Regions from separate parts of the Bacillus sp. FSL R5-0422 genome, predicted to be linked through region 2. Evidence: a T-box and tRNA genes for the amino acid it is inferred to sense, from the RefSeq annotation. Region 2 holds a T-box; the other holds one or more tRNA genes.
The links. The T-box of region 2 lies ahead of thrS (threonine--tRNA ligase). A T-box ahead of a tRNA ligase gene usually reads a tRNA of that ligase, here a tRNA-Thr.
Positions count from the first base shown of each region.

Region 1 (3,320 bases), 1.8 Mb from region 2:
CCTTGGAAACCGGAGCGCTAGCTTCGGTGGAGGCATCGGTGGGATACTACCCTGGCTGTATTGACCTTCTAACCCGCTGCCCTTATCGGGCAGGGAGACAGTGTCAGGTGGGCAGTTTGACTGGGGCGGTCGCCTCCTAAAATGTAACGGAGGCGCCCAAAGGTTCCCTCAGAATGGTTGGAAATCATTCGCAGAGTGTAAAGGCACAAGGGAGCTTGACTGCGAGACCTACAAGTCGAGCAGGGACGAAAGTCGGGCTTAGTGATCCGGTGGTTCCGCATGGAAGGGCCATCGCTCAACGGATAAAAGCTACCCCGGGGATAACAGGCTTATCTCCCCCAAGAGTCCACATCGACGGGGAGGTTTGGCACCTCGATGTCGGCTCATCGCATCCTGGGGCTGTAGTCGGTCCCAAGGGTTGGGCTGTTCGCCCATTAAAGCGGTACGCGAGCTGGGTTCAGAACGTCGTGAGACAGTTCGGTCCCTATCCGTCGCGGGCGCAGGAAATTTGAGAGGAGCTGTCCTTAGTACGAGAGGACCGGGATGGACGCACCGCTGGTGTACCAGTTGTTCTGCCAAGGGCATCGCTGGGTAGCTATGTGCGGACGGGATAAGTGCTGAAAGCATCTAAGCATGAAGCCCCCCTCAAGATGAGATTTCCCATTCCGCAAGGAAGTAAGATCCCTGAAAGATGATCAGGTTGATAGGTCTGAGGTGGAAGCGTGGTGACACGTGGAGCTGACAGATACTAATAGATCGAGGACTTAACCTATATTCTATTGTGAAGTTTGAACATTGTTATCTAGTTTTGAGAGAACATTCTCTCCATCAGGTTTGGTGGCGATAGCGAAGAGGTCACACCCGTTCCCATACCGAACACGGAAGTTAAGCTCTTCAGCGCCGATGGTAGTTGGGGGTCTCCCCCTGTGAGAGTAGGACGCCGCCAAGCTTGTATAAGGATCAGTTCCATTTGGAACTGGTCTTTTTGTGCTTCTTGAGAAAATATGCTGCTGATTGCACTTGTTTGATGAACGTTTCAACACTCCACTCTAGCGTATTTATAAGCAGATGAAACTCTTTAAAAATGAGATCGTGTATTCCAGTTAACTATGAAATAACCAGTAAAGAGTTAGATGAATAGATGATAGAAAAGCTCTGTATTGATATTAGTAGATAATTAATTCTAATTCAGACATAATGGGTATCTAATGTGAGATGCTAATATTTATGAAGGAATTGCCCATTTTTAAAGAGAATATAGAGTGGAGGCGTTTAAGTGATGAGCGTTAGATGACGCTGATTGATTAGAGGAAATAACGGTCATTTGTTAAAAGAAATACGGGATGAAAATTGAAATAAAATTTTTTTAATATAGCCTTTACAAATGATGAAAACCTGTATATAATAATCTTTGTCGGATCGAGAGATTCCTACATAATGGAGGATTAGCTCAGCTGGGAGAGCATCTGCCTTACAAGCAGAGGGTCGGCGGTTCGAGCCCGTCATCCTCCACCATATTTATTCTTACATAATGTTAGGATAGATAAAGCCGGTGTAGCTCAACTGGTAGAGCAACTGACTTGTAATCAGTAGGTTGGGGGTTCAAGTCCTCTTGCCGGCACCAGTTTCATATGGTAAGATAGACAAGTCGCTTTTAAAGCGAGCCATTAGCTCAGTTGGTAGAGCATCTGACTTTTAATCAGAGGGTCGAAGGTTCGAGTCCTTCATGGCTCACCATGTTTCATGCGGGTGTGGCGGAATTGGCAGACGCGCTAGACTTAGGATCTAGTGTCTTTATGACGTGGGGGTTCAAGTCCCTTCACCCGCATTGCCAAATAAAATAAAGAAATCCTGTAATGCGGAAGTAGTTCAGTGGTAGAACACCACCTTGCCAAGGTGGGGGTCGCGGGTTCGAATCCCGTCTTCCGCTTATACCATCCACGCCGGGGTGGTGGAATTGGCAGACACACAGGACTTAAAATCCTGCGGTAGGTGACTACCGTGCCGGTTCAAGTCCGGCCCTCGGCATTATAAATAAGCGCCCGTAGCTCAATTGGATAGAGCGTTTGACTACGGATCAAAAGGTTAGGGGTTCGACTCCTCTCGGGCGCGCCATTAAGATCGGGAAGTAGCTCAGCTTGGTAGAGCACTTGGTTTGGGACCAAGGGGTCGCAGGTTCGAATCCTGTCTTCCCGACCATCTTTTATGGGGCCTTAGCTCAGCTGGGAGAGCGCCTGCCTTGCACGCAGGAGGTCAGCGGTTCGATCCCGCTAGGCTCCACTTTTAAAAGATTATTTTGATCATGGCGGTGTAGCTCAGCTGGCTAGAGCGTACGGTTCATACCCGTGAGGTCGGGGGTTCGATCCCCTCCGCCGCTATAAAGGACCTTTAGCTCAGTTGGTTAGAGCAGACGGCTCATAACCGTCCGGTCGTAGGTTCGAGTCCTACAAGGTCCACCATCTATACGGAGGAATACCCAAGTCCGGCTGAAGGGATCGGTCTTGAAAACCGACAGGGGTGTCAAAGCCCGCGGGGGTTCGAATCCCTCTTCCTCCGCCATATTTTTTAAAAACTTAAATTGATATCATCGCGGGGTGGAGCAGTTCGGTAGCTCGTCGGGCTCATAACCCGAAGGTCGCAGGTTCAAATCCTGCCCCCGCAACCAAAATGGTCCGGTAGTTCAGTTGGTTAGAATGCCTGCCTGTCACGCAGGAGGTCGCGGGTTCGAGTCCCGTCCGGACCGCCATTTTTAAAAAGAATACATGGCTCGGTAGCTCAGTTGGTAGAGCAACGGACTGAAAATCCGTGTGTCGGCGGTTCGATTCCGTCCCGAGCCACTTTTATAAAAAAATATTGATAGTATGGCGGTTGTGGCGAAGTGGTTAACGCACCAGATTGTGGCTCTGGCACTCGTGGGTTCGATTCCCATCAATCGCCCCATACATATTTGCGGGTGTAGTTTAGTGGTAAAACCTCAGCCTTCCAAGCTGATGTCGTGGGTTCGATTCCCATCACCCGCTCCATTTGTATATCCAATCATGGGCCTGTAGCTCAGCTGGTTAGAGCGCACGCCTGATAAGCGTGAGGTCGGTGGTTCGAGTCCACTCAGGCCCACCATGATATTCCGCAGTAGCTCAGTGGTAGAGCTATCGGCTGTTAACCGATCGGTCGTAGGTTCGAGTCCTACCTGCGGAGCCATAATGGAGAAGTACTCAAGTGGCTGAAGAGGCGCCCCTGCTAAGGGTGTAGGTCGTGCAAGCGGCGCGAGGGTTCAAATCCCTCCTTCTCCGCCATTTATCTGGCCCGTTGGTCAAGCGGTT
Region 1 is NZ_CP152014.1:2,681,936-2,685,255, reverse strand. Features, by position in the region: rRNA gene MKX52_RS13800 (23S ribosomal RNA) at 1-772, shown strand, start outside; rRNA gene rrf (5S ribosomal RNA) at 834-949, shown strand; tRNA gene MKX52_RS13790 (tRNA-Val) at 1,440-1,515, shown strand; tRNA gene MKX52_RS13785 (tRNA-Thr) at 1,549-1,624, shown strand; tRNA gene MKX52_RS13780 (tRNA-Lys) at 1,662-1,737, shown strand; tRNA gene MKX52_RS13775 (tRNA-Leu) at 1,746-1,828, shown strand; tRNA gene MKX52_RS13770 (tRNA-Gly) at 1,859-1,930, shown strand; tRNA gene MKX52_RS13765 (tRNA-Leu) at 1,943-2,028, shown strand; tRNA gene MKX52_RS13760 (tRNA-Arg) at 2,039-2,115, shown strand; tRNA gene MKX52_RS13755 (tRNA-Pro) at 2,123-2,199, shown strand; tRNA gene MKX52_RS13750 (tRNA-Ala) at 2,208-2,280, shown strand; tRNA gene MKX52_RS13745 (tRNA-Met) at 2,305-2,378, shown strand; tRNA gene MKX52_RS13740 (tRNA-Ile) at 2,383-2,459, shown strand; tRNA gene MKX52_RS13735 (tRNA-Ser) at 2,467-2,559, shown strand; tRNA gene MKX52_RS13730 (tRNA-Met) at 2,589-2,665, shown strand; tRNA gene MKX52_RS13725 (tRNA-Asp) at 2,670-2,746, shown strand; tRNA gene MKX52_RS13720 (tRNA-Phe) at 2,765-2,837, shown strand; tRNA gene MKX52_RS13715 (tRNA-His) at 2,865-2,940, shown strand; tRNA gene MKX52_RS13710 (tRNA-Gly) at 2,950-3,023, shown strand; tRNA gene MKX52_RS13705 (tRNA-Ile) at 3,041-3,117, shown strand; tRNA gene MKX52_RS13700 (tRNA-Asn) at 3,124-3,198, shown strand; tRNA gene MKX52_RS13695 (tRNA-Ser) at 3,203-3,293, shown strand; tRNA gene MKX52_RS13690 (tRNA-Glu) at 3,301-3,320, shown strand, end outside.
Region 1: it has a tRNA-Thr gene. The T-box ahead of thrS (threonine--tRNA ligase) is inferred to sense a tRNA for this amino acid. The anticodon was not compared.

Region 2 (3,320 bases):
GGCTATTTTGATGACATGGTTAACGATCAGCAGAGAATGCTTCAGCAAATAAAAGAAATAAAAGCTGGCAGTCGTATTCTCATCTGGACAGGCAGTAATGCACATGAGCAAATTGGCTTACGATATGCCGTCTATTTATTAAAAGAGAAAAGCATAGAATTGTCTGTAATCAATACAACGACTGCATTTGATCAGCTGTTCAATACTAATACAAGAAGAATGGATATTCGACATTCCGGGGAAATCACATCAGAAAAATTGAAGGTTTTGTACAGAAGTAAAGAGCATATTCACACAGTGTCAACAGAAGAAAGAGAAATATTACAAAACGAATGGCTTTCATTTGCTAAAGAAAATCATACGCTGCGGATATGGAAAAAAGGACAAGCGATCAGCGTACCAGAAGATGAATTTGATGCTTATTTAGTGAAAATGGCTAAGCGGCTTCATCAGTCCGCGCCAGAAGACGAGTACATCGTCACGCCACGCTTAATAGGAGAAGTGATTGGTCATTTAGAACAGTATATCGGTGATGATTTTATTGAGTATCGACTGAAGACATTAATTGATCAAGGCATTTTTGACATGATAGGAAGACGCACTTCCATGCGTTATTACTCAATTAAACTGACAGGCTTCGGTCAGCGCTTCAAAAAATGGGTGTGCTGTCGAGAATTTGAGAAGCATCCTTTTGTGAAAATTGAAGGAGATTACGGTGGTGAACCTTTTCATTGTGGGCATTGTCAATGTCATTTAGAAAGAGATGATGTACCAGTAAGCGATACCCTTTTCTCGAAGATCTGGAATTGGAATATACGGTATGGCCGCTGGTTTGACGAAGAGACAGATGAATTGCTGCCAAATGGCGCAGACATGGAAAAGAAATTCAATCAAGAAGGAGAGCGTATCACTGAAGAAGTGAAACGAGCCTTATCTCCTGCGTTTCAAATTGAATACAGCCCAAGTGAATACGCGCAATATTACATTTAAAGAATGAATTGCAATTACTCTGCAAAAAATAAAGCTTTACATGATCCATCACCTTCATGTAAGATATGGAGAAATTAAAAGCGAAGAAAAGGACATGAGTCATTTTTACTGGTTATCAGAGAGGGAAGTTACGCTGAAATCTTCCTAGCGCAGAAAAATGTCTTACCACCTTTGAGCTGTATTGGGGAAATCATAGTATCCAATATCGTCTACGCCACGTTACGGCACCAGAGCCATAAAGCGAATACGCGTTATGGGAATTTGGGTGGAACCACGGATCACACATTCGTCCCTTTATGAGGGATGGGTGTGTTTTTTTGTACACTCAACTATGATCATTGCTTTGAAAAGGACATGAGCAGCTTTTATCGGTTACCAGAGAGGGAAGTCACGCTGAAATCTTCCTAACGCAGAAAAGTTGTCTTACCACCTTTGAGCTGTATTGGGGAAAATTGAAGTATCCAATACCGTCAATGCCACGTTACGGCACCAGAGCCATAAAGCGAGTATGCATTATGGGAATTTGGGTGGAACCACGGATTACACATTCGTCCCTTTACACGGGATGGGTGTGTTTTTTTATTTTAAAAAAAAGAAAGGTGTGTCAGTCATGAGAGAAAAAATGGTGAAGATTCAATTTCCAGATGGAAAGATAAAGGAGTTCTCTGCAGGTACGACTGTCGCAGATGTTGCCTCCTATATTAGCCCAAGCTTAAGGAAGAAAGCAGTGGCAGGAAAGATCAATGAACAAATGGTCGATGTCAGTCATCAGCTGGAAAGCGATACTCGGCTGTCTATTGTCACACTCGATTCAAAAGAAGGGCTTGAAGTACTGCGCCATACATCTGCACACGTATTAGCCCAAGCTGTGAAAAGGTTATATAGCAATGTCACACTTGGAATCGGGCCTGTTATTGAAAATGGATTTTACTATGACATGAAGCTGAATCAAACATTAAGTGTAGAGGATTTGGCTGCTATTGAAAAAGAAATGGAAAACATCATCAACGAGAATCATCATATCCAAAGAAAGGAGATTTCCTACAAAGAAGCTGAATCGATGTTTGAGCATGATCCATATAAGCTGGATATTTTAAAACGTCTCCCATCGGAAGAAGCCATCACAGTGTATCAGCAAGGTGAATTTATCGATTTATGCCGCGGGCCTCATCTACCTTCTACTGGATTCGTAAAGTCATTTAAGCTAACACGTGTTGCAGGGGCTTATTGGCGGGGTGATAGTCAGAAAGATGTATTGCAGCGAGTGTATGGTGTCGCGTTTCAACATCCAAAACAACTAGCCGAGTATCTTCATTTCATGGAAGAAGCAAGCAAACGTGATCACCGAAAATTAGGGAAACAATTATCTCTGTTCATGTTTTCAGAAGAAGCGCCAGGTATGCCGTTTTATTTACCAAAAGGTCAGATTGTGAGAAATGAATTAATGGCCTTTTCAAGAGAAGTTCGAAGTAAAGCACAATATGAAGAAGTGAGCACACCGTTTATGATGAACCAAGAGCTATGGGAAAAGTCAGGTCACTGGGATCATTATCATGAAAATATGTATTTCTCAGAAGTTGATCATACAAGCTTTGCTTTAAAACCGATGAACTGTCCAGGACATATGCTCATGTTTAAAAACAGCTTATATTCATACAGAGACCTTCCGATCAGAATGGCTGAGTTTGGTCAGGTGCATCGTCATGAATTTAGCGGCGCATTAAATGGATTGTTCAGGGTCAGAACATTTTGCCAAGATGATGCCCATATTTTTTTGAGAGAAGATCAAATTGAAGTTGAAATCAAACAGATTTTCCAATTAGTTGATCATATGTATCGGACATTTGGGTTTGAGTACTCTGTGGAACTATCCACTCGTCCAGAAAAGGCGTTAGGGGATGATGCCATTTGGGATATTTCTGAGTCAGCACTAAAGAATGTGCTTGATCGGCTAAAGGTCGATTATCAGGTAAATGAAGGAGATGGGGCATTTTATGGCCCGAAGATCGATTTTCATATTAAAGATGCTTTGCAGCGTAGCCATCAGTGCGCCACAATCCAGCTAGATTTTCAAATGCCTGAGAAATTTGATTTAACATATATCAATGAAAAGAATGAAAAGGTACGGCCAGTTGTGATTCACAGTGCCATTTTTGGTTCTCTTGATCGTTTCCTTGGCATTCTCATTGAGCATTTCGCTGGCGTCTTCCCGTTATGGCTGGCACCAGTGCAAGTACAAATCATTCCTGTCTCAAAGATTCACCTTGATCATTGCCTCGAGGTGCAGCAGCAATTAAGAAAGATCGGCATCAGAGTCACAATCGATGAAC
Region 2 is NZ_CP152014.1:800,215-803,534, forward strand. Features, by position in the region: gene MKX52_RS03865 (DUF1835 domain-containing protein) at 1-990, shown strand, start outside; T-box leader at 1,065-1,287, shown strand; T-box leader at 1,325-1,549, shown strand; gene thrS (threonine--tRNA ligase) at 1,601-3,320, shown strand, end outside.